One region of the Hominiventricola aquisgranensis genome, then DNA from elsewhere that is predicted to be linked to it. Evidence: riboswitches for the same ligand, from Rfam matches in the RefSeq annotation. Region 1 holds a riboswitch; each other region holds the start of a gene.

Region 1 (3,878 bases):
CCATATGAAACGTACACTGGAGGGGCTTGTATCTTGATCGAAACAAAACAGCTTGAATATCTTGTGGTCTGCGCACGGCTTGGTTCCTTCAGCCGTGCCGCAGAGGCACTTTATACGACCCAGCCTAATGTAAGCAAAGTGATCCGTACGCTTGAGCAGGAGCTGGGTTTTTCATTATTTATTCGTCAGAGCCGTGGAATTGTGCTGACGTCAAGAGGCCGCAGGATTTATGAATATGCCAGCAAAGCTGTGGAACAGGTGGAGCAGCTGGTTTCTTTTGCAAGAATGGACAAAGGAGAAGAACTGCTGGCATCCTGGAATCCAAGTTCCTGGATGGCAGCGTGCTTTGCCGCATTTTATCAGGAACACAGTCAGGAAGATGTGTGCTATCATGTGATGACAGCGGGTATAGAAGAAATATTGGATCGGTGTCAGTCTGGCAAAGATGACATTGGATTTGTGTATGTATCGGAAGAACAGATGCCGTCCTTCCAATATCGACTGGAGTGTGGAAAGCTGGAATTTCAGGAACTGAAGCGGACGAAGGCATATCTCTATTTTGGGAAAGAGCATCCGCTGGCTGGAAGGAAGAGTATCGAAGAGATTCCGAAAAACCAGGTGCGTCTGGTGCAGTGTTATGAAGATGAATATACGCTGGGACGTAATCTGATGGGCAATACGGAAGAAAGTCCGGTATCAGATATGAAGATCTCTGTGATCACCAACAGCGATTATGTGATGAACGAACTGCTGCAAAAGACCGACCTTGGAAATGTCAGTGGAGGTTATCTAAGCAGGGAAAAGGAATCCCAGGGATATCCGGGATATTCTTTGTACGGAGAGGAACAACCGATTCTCTTTGGATGTGTGACACGACAAGGGGAACAGCCAGGAGGGTGGGCAGAACACTATCTTTCCTATGTGAAGCAGCGGTTGCAAGAATAGATATAACAAAAAGGAATACAAATATATCTATCAAGGAATGCTTCTGTATTGACAAAAAATGTAATAGATGAGAAAATAATACATAATGTTCATATGGTTGGCAATTAAGCCATAAAAATAAGTTCGAAGGAAGCTTCGATGAAAAGGGAATCCGGTGAAAGTCCGGAACGATTCCGTCACTGTGATAGCTAGTCCACAGGAATATGCCACTGAGAAGATCTTGGGAAGGCGCTGTGGATGTTTGATGCTTAAGTCAGGAGACCTGCTTATTTTGATCAGAGAGAGTTCTTGCGGAAGACAGGGAAATCTTACTTAACAGAGGATTAGTGCGCATAATATGCGCTTATTCAGAGTGGGAGAAAGTCGGATGTAGATCCGGCTTTTCTTGTGTGTTTTATGATGGGAGGACAAGTGTTTTGCTCTGATGGATCTCAATGCGCTGACAGAAGAATGGACGAGAAAGGACAAAATATGAAGAATAAGAAATGTATCAGTTTGACCCTGGCAGCAATTCTTTTGCTGACCGGCTGCGGTGCAAAAGGAAGCGACAGCTCTGCATCAGCAGATAACAGTGGAAAAAAAGTACTGACTTTCGGATGTCAGATGTACACCGATGGTATTGTAAACAGTGTGACCGATGAGAACGGCGGATGGAATGCTATGCGTTATGGTATTTCCGAGGGTCTGTTTAAATTCAACGACAGCATGGAAGTAGAGCCGTGGCTCGCAGACAGCTATACGGTAAATGATGAGCATACGGAGTGGGTTATCACTCTGAAAGATGGAATCAAATTCTCAGATGGATGCGATCTGACTCCAACTAAGGTAAAAGAGTGTTTTGAATATCTGAAAGAAATGGGACCGAGCGGTTCTGCAAAACCACAGAAATATCTGGAGTTTGAGGCAACCATTACTGCTGATGACGATGCCAATACTCTGGCGATCCAGACCACCCAGCCGTATGCAAACCTTCCGGGACAGCTGGCTCATCCGACCATGGCGATCATCGATGTGGCTGATATCGAGAACTTTGATAACGGCATCATCGGAACCGGCCCGTACATGATCGATAAATTCAACGGTGTTGGTGTAGGATATGACTTGGTTGCAAACCCGAACTACCGTGAGGAAGTTCCGTATGACGAAGTAAAACTGATGTATATGGGTGATGCTTCTGCAAAGACCATGGCACTGCAGAGTGGTCAGGTAGACCTGGTAGAGAATATTACTAACGTATCTGATATTCAGGATTTCAAGGATAATCCAGATTTCACCGTAGATATCGCTTCTGGTGTGCGTTGTGGATTCAGCTGGATGAACTTTGACGGTATTCTGGGCAACAAAACCCTGCGTCAGGCAATCCTCATGGGAATTGATTATGATACCATCTGCAATTCCAAAACTATCGGAGGACTGTATACTCCGGGATTCTCCGTACTGCCGTCTACATTAAGCTACGGATATGACAAACTGAACAATCCGTATACTTATGATCCGGAAGGCGCGAAAAAGCTCCTTGATGATGCTGGTATCGTAGACACTGACGGGGATGGAATCCGTGAGATCGACGGACAGAACATCAATCTGCATTACGTTTCCTATGAGAACCGTCTGCTGAACGATTTCTCCAATGCACATATTCAGTATCTGGCAGAGATCGGTATTGGTTGCACCGCAGACTACGGCAGCTCTGATGACCAGTGGAGCAAACTTGCTGCCGGAGATTATGATTTCAATAACAATAACTGGATCACTGTAGGTACCGGTGACCCGTATGCTTACATGGCAAACTGGGCAACTGATACTACTTACTGCGGATATTCCAATCCGGAGTATGATGAGCTGTTTGAGCAGCTGAAGAGCGAGATGGACGAGGACAAGCGTGCAGATCTGATCTTCCAGATGCAGCAGATCCTGGTAGATGATGCAGCTGTTCTGATCGACGGTTATTACAACTCATCTATGATCTATTCCAAGAATGTAGGAAATGCACATATCCATACGGCAGATTACTACTGGCTGACCACCGAGATCACCCCGGCTCAGTAAACAGACAATGATTACCCCCATCCGCGCCCTTACCGGCGGTCAGGGTGGGGGTATTTCCGCGCATGAGATTTTATGCGTATGTCCCATTGCGAAAGAAAGGAGCAAGCATTTTGAATAAGAAACAGATTCTTCGACGAATCATGCAGATTGTGATTGTGCTGGTCGGTATCAGTTTTGTAACATTTTTACTTACGTATCTGTCTCCCGGTGATCCGGTCCGTAACATGTTCTCCGCTACCGGTGTCATGCCAACGGAAGAACTGGTACAGCAGACCAGAGACGAGATGGGTCTGAACGATCCTTTTTTCACCCAATATTTCCGCTGGCTGTTTAACTGTCTTCATGGTAATTTTGGAAAATCCTACAGTCTGAACAAGCCGGTTGTAGAGCTTCTGGCAGCTCGTGTCCTTCCGACTCTGAAACTGACACTCATGTCATTGATCCTGATGCTGATCATGGCGGTACCGCTTGGCGTTGTATCTGCATTACATAAAGATGGAATTGCTGATTATATTTGCAGAGCACTTACCTTTGTGGGATGTGCCATGCCGAACTTCTGGGTAGGCCTGCTTCTGATGCTGCTCTTGTGTGTTAAGATTCAGATATTCCCGGTTATCGCATCAGGAGGCGATTTTAAGAGCCTGTTCCTTCCAGCACTTACCCTTGCAATTGCAATGGCTTCCAAATACACCCGACAGGTGCGTACTGCGGTCCTGGAAGAGTTAAGCCAGGATTATGTGATCGGAGCAGAAGCCAGAGGCGTGAAACGGTCCACCATTATCTGGAAAAATGTATTCCCCAATGCACTGCTTCCTTTGATCACCATGTTAGGTCTCTCCGTCGGTAGCCTTCTTGGAGGTACCAGTGTGGTAGAGGTTATTTTC
Region 2 (3,878 bases), on a different contig from region 1:
CACGATAACAACACTCATGAAACGGTTCCTCCTATTCTACTAGCACGCGGCTAATTGTTTTCCAAGTTCCACTAATTTTGCTTCTGTTTCATCATCCGGTGCATCTGCACAGATGGCATCCTCGCCTCCGATCACATCAGCGCCTGCATTTTTCATCTGGTCAACCCAGTTCCGCATCCACTCACCGTCTCCCCATCCGTAGGAACCAAACAATGCAATCTTCTTGCCGGATGCGAATTTCTCTACTTCAGCAACAAATGGTTCCATGGTGCCCTCTTCCAGCACTTCGTCACCCATTGCCGGACAACCAAGTGCAAATGCGCTCTCACCTTTGAGCTCCTCTGCGTTGAAACCGTCAACCGGAACAACCTTTGCAGTGGCACCTGCTGCCTCTACTCCTTTTGCTACCATGTTTGCCATTGCCTCAGTATTACCTGTCTCGCTGTAATAAACAATTACGATCTGTCCCATTTTAAGAATCCTCCTGTCTTTAATATGCCTGGCAACTGATCTCACACAGACTGCTGCCTGCGCTCAGCATCTGCAGTACCATGTTCCGAACTGCCTGATAGAGCTGAAATGTCTTTTTGGCTCCTGTCTCATCACTGTATACCTTCCAGTAGCCAGAGCAGAGGAAATCTTTTCCTTCATGCTCAATGAATCCTTTCACATCACTTAACGGATATCCAAGAAATGCACCCATCTCATGAGGAAATTCAGCTCTTCCTTCTTTGTATTCCGTAAACCGTTCCGCCAGCCTTGCAAGCATCTGGTCAAGTGTACTCTCTTCTGTCTGATACCCATAGGATTTCAGAAATTCTGCTGTCCCCGGCCAGAGAAGCAATGCTTCCAGTCTGTCCTTCCGGTACAGAAGCCAGATACTTTTCTGTTCTCCCCGATGGAGACAGATCCCCCATATTCCAGGAATGTCTTCCATCTCCAGAAACCGCTCTTCTTCCTCTCTTGTAAGAATCAGAAGATTGGATGGCTTCACATCCATAAGAACCGGCGAACACTGATTCGCAATACTGTTTCCAATCATTGTCTCTATCATCTCTTCCTCCGATCCCTTTGGTTAGTTTATTCTAATTAGTTGCCGCTAACTTATAGTATCAGATTCCATTAAAAAAAGCAACCATGCAGCTGATAGATTTTATCAACTACATAGCTGCCATGATTTAGTTTCCCAGATTTTCACAGATATATGCAAGAAATTTCTCTGCTTCTGCTGTTAATTCATCCCTTTTTCGCTTCACATATCCAAGTACGATCCGATCCTTCTCTCCTTTGATAGGAATCTGCCGGATTCGTCTGTCCGTCTCCTGCCGGCTGTCTCCACAGACAGAAATGCTGCACAGATCAGTTTTGCTGACTAACTCAAGCAGCACATCCCTGCTATTAGTCATCAATGTCTTTCCATGAGTTCTGTGATACTGATAGTCTTCCTTCCCATGCACCAGTTGAATCGAAAACATATCCTGGTCTGCATCCATCTGAATCAGTTTGATCTCCCGCAGTTCTTTGTTGCTCACCGACTCTGCCCCATATAACGGGCTCTCCGGTCCTGCCAGTAATACAGGCGAACGTTTCCCGATCTCCGTAAATTCCAGCCGCTTGTGCGCCAGCATCTGCAGAAGTGCCGTCTTCTGATTCTGATCCACCAGAAGGAATCCGATGTCCACTCGATGGTGATGGACCATGCGCAGGAGTTCTTCTGCATTACGCTCCATATATTCCACATGAAGTCCTTCTTTTACTTCCTGTGCATAAAATGTCCGAAACAGATGATTCAGCTCATCATCCGGTGTCACTGCAATCTTCAGCATCCGGATATCCTTTTCTTCCCGCACATGCTGGATCTTGCCGGAATCTACCAGGATCCTGCAGGCATATTCGTATACCTTGCGTCCCTCTTCTGTAGCTTCCACACCTCTTGCGTTTCGCTTGAGAAGCTGCATGCCAAGCTCTACCTCCAGAGATTTGATCGTTTTGCTGATATGCGGCTGCGTTGTATATAAGAGCTCTGACGCCTTCTTGAAACTTCCATTGTCAATGCTGACAACCAGATACTGAAGCTGCTTAATATCCATATTTTTCCCCCGTTCTCCACGTTATACAATAAAAACCTGCGCATACGCGCAGGTCTGATCTCTTTTCTATACACGGACAAAGACGAGATGCAGGATGGCTGCTCTCGTTTATTGATATGTCTATGTAAGAGTTCTTATCTGCCGTAAGAAGCACTTATTCCCTGCAAGCAGTTCTCCTGACTCCAGTTCACAACCATTACAGTCCTTCCCAGACCTCTCCGGTCCAGTGGATCATCTATAACGGCTCCCTGTCACAGTGGCGGGACCGCACCGGATTCACACCGGTTTCTCTATAAATCCTTTCGGAACTTGCAGTACCCGGAATCTATCATGAATTCCGTCGTTTTCTTTATTTCAACTATATAGAAGTTTCTCCGGATTGTCCACCTTTTTTTCCTGTCTTTGTGTAAAAAAGAGACTATGGATCACCCATAGTCTCTCTTTGCGCATTATTTATTTCAGAATCACCTGGTCTATGTCCTGTACATTATGATAGCCCTTCTGGCGCAATGCATAAGTCAGTATCCGGTTCCATTCCTCAGCATCAAAATCTACTTCATGATGATTTTTCAGAATCACACGGCAGCCATTGATCGGATCCTGCGCAGATCTCCCGGTCAGACGATATGGAACATTCGTCTGAAATACGCCAAGCTCTGTCAGAGCATTTACCATCCGGTATACCGTTGCAATTCCAATATTCTTATCACGTTTAGAAGCCTGATAATAAATTTCTTTGCAGCTGGTGCAGTCCTGTTCAAATACAATGTCAAGAATCAGCCTGCGCTGCTTCGTGATCCGCATGCCACGGTTCCGAAATTTCTCCAGGATCATATCCTTTTCACGTGTAGTCCGAATCAGTTTTTCGTCTTGCACTTGGAGCATCCTCCGCATCCTCCTCCGCAGCTTCCACAGCTCTTTCCATTTTTCTTATCTTTCCAGATACTGCGTGCAGCTGCTACAACTATTGCCAGTACAACAAGTCCTACAACCAGTGTTCCCATTTTTTATGCCCTTGCCTTTACTTTTACATTCAGAGTTGTTGCTTCTTTATACGGACGAACCAACAGCCAGATGAACAGTACGATCAGTACAATTGCAACGATCAGCCATGGAGTATATACACCATAGAAGATAGCACTTCCAACCTGATTGATCACCAGAGATACGCAGTAAGCAAGCAGACACTGATATCCAATTGCAAACCAGGTCCATTTTGCATTGTTCATCTCTCTCTTGATAGCTCCGATTGCTGCGAAGCATGGTGCACACAGCAAGTTAAATACCAGATATGCATATGCTGCAACTGCGGTATAATCCTTGGCAATACTGCCCCAGAACTCTGCACCATCCTCAGCAACTTCCTCTAATCCATACAGAACGCCGAAGGTACCTACTACGTTCTCTTTTGCTACCAGACCGGTAATTGCTGCTACAGTAGCTTTTGCATTGCCGAATCCCTGCGGAATGAAGATCCAGGAGATCGCATTACCAATTGTTCCAAGGAAGCTGTCTGCAAAATCTTCTACTGCACAGTAAGTGCCGTTCTCAAATCCATAAGTAGAAGTATACCAGATAAAGATGGTGGATAAAAGAATAACCGTACCAGCTTTCTTAATAAAGGACCATCCACGCTCCCACATACTTCTCAATACATTGAGAACTGTCGGCATATGATAAGCCGGAAGCTCCATAACGAACGGAGCCGGATCACCAGCAAACATCTTGGTTTTCTTCAGGATGATACCGGAGCAGATAATTGCTGCGATACCAACAAAATATGCACTT
Region 3 (3,878 bases), on a different contig from region 1:
TTCGTATGCGGAATCTCGATCTTCAGCAGTGCTGCACTGTTAAAGAAACGATCCACATGCTCATCCAGATTGAAGATCACATGGTTGCCTGCACAGGTGGCATCATATACACCGTCACCATAGTAATGAGAACGGTCATCAAAAGGAACCACCATTTTGTCGATTTCGTCATACTTTCCATCATAGTAACCTAAAGTCTGCATCATACATTCCTCCATCTCCGGTGCGCAAGCGCGATGTCTCTTTCCTCATCGTTATAACAAAAAAAGATGCTGCCCGGCCCCCAGGCCAAGTAACATCTTTGTTACGCTTGCATTTCACTCATTTGTTGCAATGATTATATATCCAGACTTTAAGAAATGCAAGTTTTTCAGATATTTCTGAATGATTTTTTATTTTCAGCTTTTTATATAAATATTTTTAAGTTCTATGTCATATTTTCAAAAATATTTACATTTTCTTTTATTTGATCAATTCTTCCGCATGCTTCAGAGCATCTGAGATATTGGCGCAGAAATTGTCTTTTCCAACCAGCTCCACAAATCCGGCCTTCTCCATCACATGCATCGGCTGCTCATTCACATGAGAAAAGATTGGTGTGATGCCTTTCGCTTCACAATATTTCACCAGATTCTGAAGAGCATTCATAGCAGTACTGTCAAGTGCAGGAACACTTCTCATACGAAGCACCAGACATTTGGTAAAATCTTTCACTACAATGTGTTCAATCGCATTGGCTGCTCCAAAGAACAACGGTCCGGTAATCTCATAGACGCGGATCTCTTTCGCAAGTTTCTGCATATGATCATTAACTGCATCTGAATCATCGTCCACGTAAGTCCAGCTGTCCACGTGCGTCTCATCGCTCATGCGCTTCATGAACAGCAGACAGGTCAACAGCATACCGATCTCAATAGCAACTACCAGATCAAATACAACGGTCAGGAAGAAGGTTACCAGCAGCACCAGAATATCACTCTTCGGTGCGGTCTGGATCAGATGAGTGAACGGTCTCCACTGACACATATTGTAAGCAACCACGAACAGGATCGCAGCGATGGTCGGCATGGGGATCATTCCCGCATAAGGCATCAGAACTACCAGTACCAGTACCAATGTGATAGAATGCACCATTCCAGCTATGGGAGTACGTCCACCATTTTTAATGTTGGCTGCTGTACGTGCGATGGCTCCTGTGGCCGGGATTCCGCCGAACAGGGCGGAGGCAATATTTCCTGCTCCCTGAGCTACCAGTTCCATGTCTGAACGATGTTTCCCGTTGATCATACCGTCTGCAACCACGCAGGACAGCAGAGACTCAATAGCTGCCAGCACAGCAATGGTAAATGCATTTGGAATTGCATCCTCCACAGCTGCAAGGCTCAGTGCCGGAAGGTGGAAACCTGGCAGTGCATTGCTGATAGAATACAGATCTCCGATGGTAGAAGCCTTCAACGGAAGGAATTTTACCATCAGGATTCCTGCGACCACAGCCAGCAGAGAACCCGGAATCTTTTTGAAAATATAAGGAGAAATAATCAGGATTGCAAGACTTACCACGCCAACGATCACTGCAGACAGATTGACAGTGCCACAATTTTCAACAAAAGCGTGAAGCTTTTCCATGGTCTCAATGGGTTTTACTCCGTCCGGATAAGTCACGCCAAAGAAATCTTTGAGCTGACCGATCACGATGGTCACAGCAATTCCAGCTGTAAATCCGGTGGTGATGGTGTACGGAATAAAACGGATCAGTGTACCAAAATGGCACAGTCCCATCAGAATCAGAAAGATTCCTGCCAGGATCGTCGCGATCACCAGTCCATCCAGACCATTTTTCGCCACAATACCAGCTACGATCGTCGCAAATGCAGCTGTCGGTCCTGCAATCTGTACGCTGCTGCCACCAAGTGCAGAGATCACAAATCCCGCAACAATTGCGGTGAAAATACCTGCCTCCGGACCGACGCCTGATGCCAGTGCCAGCGCAATGGACAACGGAAGGGCAATGATCGCCACAATAATTCCAGCCGTCACATCTTTGACAAACTGTTCCCGGCTATACGTTTTCATACATGTTAGTAACATTGGTTTCAAAGAACTCATCAGTTAAAAATCCTTTCTAGTTGGATATCCTCGGTTGTCAAACACAACTTTTCCAGTATATCACAAGAAAGAGATTTTTCAATGATGAATTATCATTTATAATCAATACACTCTTGACACTCAAATATGACTATGTTATATATTTAACAGAATAAGTGTCGACTAATCTTCGATTGAGTCGGTGAAAAGGGAAATGGGTGTGAGTCCCATGCGGTGCCGCCGCTGTAAGCGCACGATACAGGGTTGTTTTCTTTCACTGTCTTTTCTCAAAACATGGATGGGAAGAGAGAAAACAGACAAAACCCGCGCAAGCCAGAAGACCTGCTTATTTTTCTTTTGCTGTCACGGTCCATGACACTTGCGAAAGATATAGGGCGCAGTGCGTCCAGATGCCGAAAACGGGTGCATCATCTGATCCATAGAGTTCAGATGATGCTTTTTTTATGGGCTGATTACAAACTACATATTAATGGAGGAAATCTTATGAAAAAGAGAACAGTAAGCGTATTGTTAACTACCTGTCTTGCAGCAGGTATGCTGGCCGGGTGTGGTTCCACATCCGCTGATACCACAGCCACTACTGACAAAACAACAGAAGAGACTACCAACGAAACGGAGAGTACAGATGCATCTGAGGCTTCTGAAACTGCCGATGCAGACAGCGACTATGAGCCGGTCACCATTACTCTGAATCTGGAGCGTTCCGGTCTTGGCGAAAATGTTGAATACACTTTCACTAAGAAACCATCCGAAGTCGTTGCTTCCGGTGATCAGATGGCTGACTTCTTCTTTGATCTGGGACTGGAGGACCAGATGGCTGGCTACACAAAAGGAAGCTGCTGGAGTACTGTATCCCAGTATCCGGCACGCGACAAAGTTCCACAGCTTCTGGAACCGGGTAAAGGTCTTTCCAATATGTCCAAGGAAGAGCTGCTGTCAACCGGATGTGATTTTCTGATTGGCTGGGACTCTGTATTTTCAGACAAAAACTTCAGTAAAGAATTCTGCGACCAGAACGGTATCGCAACTTATTTCCCATATGTGTGCTCCGACAAAGCAACCTTTGAGGATCTGTACAAAGATTATGAGACCCTTGGTGCTATTTTCCAGGTACAGGATGTAGCTGCTGAAAAAGTACAGACTATGAAAGATACTCTGCAGAAAGTAAAAGACACTTTGGGTGATGAAGCTTATGAAAATCCGGTCACTGTATTCGCTTATGACTCTGGTGAAGATGCTCCGTTTACCGCATGCCAGGGTATGCCGGGCGACATTATCAAACTGGCTGGCGGAATCTCCATCTTCGATGATATCGAGGCTGGCTGGGCAACTCCGTCTTGGGAAGAGGTTGTGGAGCGTGATCCGGATGTAATTCTGATTCTCGAGTACACCGGAGGTGATGTGGCAGATAAAAAGGAATTCCTGGAGACCAACGAGTTCACCAAGAATCTGCGCGCTGTCAAAGAAGGCAAAATCTTCTCCGTATGCTGCAGTGATATGCAGGGAAGTGCCGGAAGTGCAGTCGCTGTAAAAGCAATCGCAGAGCAGTTATATCCGGACAAATTCTAAGAACATCTGGAAAACTGACAGGGGAGTGTAAAAGCTCCCCTTCTTTATTGCAGTAGGAGGAATATATGAAAGGAACAGGAAACTCAGGAAAAGGCCGTTTCTGGCTGACGCTGGCACTGGTGATGACACTGATTGTGATCGCAGTAACCATCTCTACCACCATAGGTGCTGTCAATGTGTCAGCTTCCGATATCGGTAAGATC
Region 4 (3,878 bases), on a different contig from region 1:
CTGTCAGGGACGGGAACTGTTCATGAAAATGTTCCACCACGGTCAGATCTGACTGCAGAGCTGCGGTCTGCTGGTCAAAATAGCCCATCAGCACCTGTTGGCCAAGGGTCAGAGTTCCCTTGACAGGTGGGATCAGTCCTGCTGCGGTCTTCAGAAACGTGGATTTTCCGGCTCCGTTGGGACCGATGATACCGAGCTTCTGACCTCGGCGGATCCGAAGAGACAGTTCCAGCAGTGTCTTGTCATAACCAATCTGTAAATGTTCTGCCTCCAATACCCACTTGGCACTGCGCACGGATGGTTCCAGTGCGCCGGTGAATATGTGATAATCTTCCACTGGAGGTTTTTCTATCTTTGGCATTCGCTCCAGGATCTTTTTTCTGGATCTGGCAAATGCCGCTTTTTTAGGCTTGTTCTTGAATCGTTCGATCAGTTCCTCCAGCCGTTCGATCTCTTCCTGCTGGTGACGGTAAGACCGTTCCTGAATTGCCAGGTCTCTGGATTTTTGTTCTTTATAAGAAGTATAGTTGCCGGCATAGCGGATCAGTTTCTGCTGCCGGAATTCACAGACCGTATCAGCCGTCCGGTCCAGAAAGAACCGGTCATGAGAGACCATGACCACGGCACCGGCATATTGACGCAGATACTCTTCTAACCATTCGGTTGTTTCCATGTCCAGATGGTTGGTAGGTTCATCCAGCAGCAGAATATCAGGATGGGCAAGAAGAAGACGGATCAGGGCAATCTTCGTCTGCTCGCCGCCAGAGAACTGCGACAGCCTTTTCCTTTTATCTTCTTTGGAAAATCCGAAACCAGTGAAGAGACGGTCATATTCCTGTTCCCAGGTGAAACGTTCCCGATCCCATTTGTCAGGACATGGACAGGATTTGAGAAGTTCTTCCTCCACGGTAATGGTGGTGTCAGAAAAAGCCTGCTGACAGAGCAGGCCGGTGGTCAGGGATCGAGAAGTAAGGATTCCCTGTGCCTTGGAATGATCATCACGGTCAAGGGAGAGTTCTCCCGCCAGAAGTCGAAGGAGTGTTGTCTTTCCACAGCCATTTCTGCCCACGATGGCAATCTTCTCATTTCCACGGATCTCAAAATCAAAATGTGCAAGGACAGTCTGTGCTCCAATGCTGAGCGTGCCGTCCTGAATCTGTAATAACATGGGTGCTCCTCACGGTAAAATATGATTCCTAACTATATCAAAGATCAAAGCACATTGCAAGGCAGCAGAAAAGGGTAAATGCTCCCTGGAAAGTTTCATAATATTTCTTTTAACACTTGCCCTATGGAGCAGACAGTGTTATACTTACACACGTAATGAGTTCTGAAAACTAAATAAGAAACAGTTGGTGCCGCATTTTGCGGAGAATAGGGAAACAGGTGAGAGGCCTGTGCGATCTCGTCACTGTATGCAGCGAGTAGTTGTCGATGATGCCACTGAGGAGACTTGGGAAGGCAGACAGACTATGTGGAACTGCGAGTCAGGAGACCTGCCAGCTGTGGTACGGGAAATACATATTCCAGATCACGAGGTTTGGTTGTACCGAAAGATAGATTTCGATAAACCGACTGCGCACGCATGTTGGTTTTTGTCTTTTTCGCATCCCTTTTATTTAGCGGCTTCAGTATCATTGCAAAATATTTCTTTAAGGGAGAGAAAAAACATGAAGAAGAAAGTTGTAGCAGTTCTTTGTGCAGCAGCTATGACCGCAACATTAGTTGCAGGCTGCGGAAGTAAGACAACAACAGAAGCTCCGGCAGAGACTACCGAAGAGACCACTGAGGAGACAACAGAAGCTCCGGCTGAGGATGCAGCAGAAGATGCAGATGCTGACCAGGCAGCAGCAGACGAGGTTGCAGCTCTGATCGATAAGATCTACGTTCAGGAAAGAACTGAGACTACCGATGAGGATTGTAAAGCAGCAAAAGAGGCATGGGATGCTCTGACTGATGCTCAGAAAGAGCTGGTTGAAGGTGAAGAAGCTGATCCGGATTACTTCGGACGCGACACCGGAGATGCTTCCAAGGATGATCCGCGTAACCAGGATGAGATCGGAGAGAACGAGCTTCTGGTAGTAAGCTTTGGTACTTCTTTCAACGACAGCCGTGTAGCTGATATCAAAGGCATCGAGGATGCTCTTGCAGAGGCTAATCCGGACTGGTCTGTAAGACGTGCATTTACCGCACAGATCATTATCAACCATATCCAGGCTCGTGATGATGAGCACATTGACAACATGGATCAGGCACTTGAGAGAGCTGTAGATAATGGTGTTAAGAACCTGGTTGTACAGCCGACCCATCTGATGCATGGTGCTGAGTACGATGAGCTTTGTGAGGCAGTTGCAAACTACGAGGATAAATTTGAGTCTGTTAAGATCGCTGAGCCGCTGCTTGGTGAGGTTGGAGCAGACGCTTCTGCTGTAAATGAGGATAAGAAGGCAGTTGCAGAAGCAATCACCGCTGAGGCAGTTAAGACTGCTGGATATGACAGTACAGATGCTGCAGCAGAGGACGGAACCGCATTTGTATTCATGGGACATGGTACTTCCCATACCGCAAAAGTTTCCTACAGCCAGATGCAGGCACAGATGGACGAGCTTGGATACAAGAACGTATTCATCGGAACCGTAGAGGGCGAGCCGGAAGAGACTGCATGTGAGAACGTGATCAAAGCAGTTGCTGATGCAGGTTACAAGAAAGTTGTTCTTCGTCCGCTGATGGTAGTGGCTGGAGATCATGCAAATAACGACATGGCAGGTGAGGATGCTGATTCCTGGTTAAGCCAGTTCAAGGCTTCTGGAAGCTTTGACAGCGTAGATACTCAGATCGCTGGTCTTGGTGAGATCCCGGCTGTTCAGGATCTCTATGTAGCACACACCGCAGCTGTCATCGGAAAGTAAAGGAAGAGACAGAACATGAAAAGAAAGATCGTTACATTGCTGGGGGTGGCAGCATTGAGCTGTGCCATCATGACAGGATGTGGAAGCAAAGACGCACAGACCGAGGCGCCTGCACAGGAGACAGAAGAGACTGCTGAAGCAGATACTACGAAGGCTGATGTTGCAGAGGAGACTAAGGAAGCTGACACAGAAGAAGCAGAAGCGACAACTGAGGAAGCAGAAGAGACTGCAGCACCGCTGGAAGATGGTGTCTACACTGCAGAGTTTGACACTGACAGCGGAATGTTTCATGTAAATGAAGCAAACGATGGAAAAGGTGTCCTGACAGTAGAGAACGGCAAGATGACCATTCATGTGTCACTTGCCTCCAAGAAGATCGTGAACCTCTATCCGGGTCTTGCAGAAGATGCACAGAAGGATGGAGCAGAACTTCTGGAGCCGACTACAGATACCGTTACCTATAGTGACGGAGAATCTGAGGAAGTATACGGATTTGATATTCCGGTACCGGCTCTGGACAAAGAGTTTGATGTGGCACTGATCGGTGAAAAAGGAACCTGGTATGATCACAAAGTCAGCGTGACCAATCCGGTGAAGGCAGAATAAGCCAGTGATGAAAGATCTGTCGCATGGACGGCCCGGGCAATTTGCCCGGGTCGTTGTGCTATGGAAAGAGAGGACAAAGATGAAAAGAAAAATCTGGATGAAATTGACAGGAATTCTGACAGCAGCACTGCTTGTAACAGGAGTGACAGGTATTTCCATGACAAGCTATGCGGCAGAGAGTACAGAAGAACAGACTGACCTGGTCAGCGTGGATCTGGCAGGAGCTGCAGAAGCTCAGCCCATGAAAGTGGACATGAGCGATGGAACTTACAAGATTGATGTAGTTCTTGGAGGAGGAAGTGGTCGTGCAACCATCACATCTCCGGCAACTCTGGTCGTAAAAGAGGGATGTGCATATGCACA

The links. A riboswitch is a leader RNA that binds a small molecule or an ion and turns the genes downstream of it on or off. The one in region 1 is predicted to bind cobalamin.
Region 2: linked by a shared signal. The riboswitch ahead of WMO62_RS08380 (LysR family transcriptional regulator) and the one ahead of WMO62_RS01640 (ABC transporter substrate-binding protein) in region 1 are both predicted to bind cobalamin.
Region 3: linked by a shared signal. The riboswitch ahead of WMO62_RS14545 (ABC transporter substrate-binding protein) and the one ahead of WMO62_RS01640 (ABC transporter substrate-binding protein) in region 1 are both predicted to bind cobalamin.
Region 4: linked by a shared signal. The riboswitch ahead of WMO62_RS12875 (sirohydrochlorin cobaltochelatase) and the one ahead of WMO62_RS01640 (ABC transporter substrate-binding protein) in region 1 are both predicted to bind cobalamin.

The regions. Positions count from the first base shown of each region.
Region 1 is NZ_JBBMFC010000002.1:124,995-128,872, forward strand. Features, by position in the region: gene WMO62_RS01630 (class I SAM-dependent methyltransferase) at 1-37, shown strand, start outside; gene WMO62_RS01635 (LysR family transcriptional regulator) at 34-945, shown strand; cobalamin riboswitch at 1,048-1,229, shown strand; gene WMO62_RS01640 (ABC transporter substrate-binding protein) at 1,417-2,994, shown strand; gene nikB (nickel ABC transporter permease) at 3,105-3,878, shown strand, end outside.
Region 2 is NZ_JBBMFC010000013.1:2,169-6,046, reverse strand. Features, by position in the region: gene WMO62_RS08395 (DUF2325 domain-containing protein) at 1-18, opposite strand, end outside; gene WMO62_RS08390 (flavodoxin) at 40-471, opposite strand; gene WMO62_RS08385 (DUF3793 family protein) at 491-1,054, opposite strand; gene WMO62_RS08380 (LysR family transcriptional regulator) at 1,179-2,090, opposite strand; cobalamin riboswitch at 2,240-2,418, opposite strand; gene WMO62_RS08375 (Fur family transcriptional regulator) at 2,544-2,975, opposite strand; gene WMO62_RS08370 (FeoB-associated Cys-rich membrane protein) at 2,948-3,094, opposite strand; gene feoB (ferrous iron transport protein B) at 3,098-3,878, opposite strand, start outside.
Region 3 is NZ_JBBMFC010000039.1:2,172-6,049, reverse strand. Features, by position in the region: gene WMO62_RS14555 (aminotransferase class IV) at 1-203, opposite strand, end outside; gene WMO62_RS14550 (SulP family inorganic anion transporter) at 463-2,106, opposite strand; cobalamin riboswitch at 2,243-2,449, shown strand; gene WMO62_RS14545 (ABC transporter substrate-binding protein) at 2,590-3,675, shown strand; gene WMO62_RS14540 (iron chelate uptake ABC transporter family permease subunit) at 3,741-3,878, shown strand, end outside.
Region 4 is NZ_JBBMFC010000025.1:34,412-38,289, forward strand. Features, by position in the region: gene WMO62_RS12870 (ABC-F family ATP-binding cassette domain-containing protein) at 1-1,168, opposite strand, end outside; cobalamin riboswitch at 1,337-1,518, shown strand; gene WMO62_RS12875 (sirohydrochlorin cobaltochelatase) at 1,671-2,909, shown strand; gene WMO62_RS12880 (hypothetical protein) at 2,925-3,515, shown strand; gene WMO62_RS12885 (hypothetical protein) at 3,595-3,878, shown strand, end outside.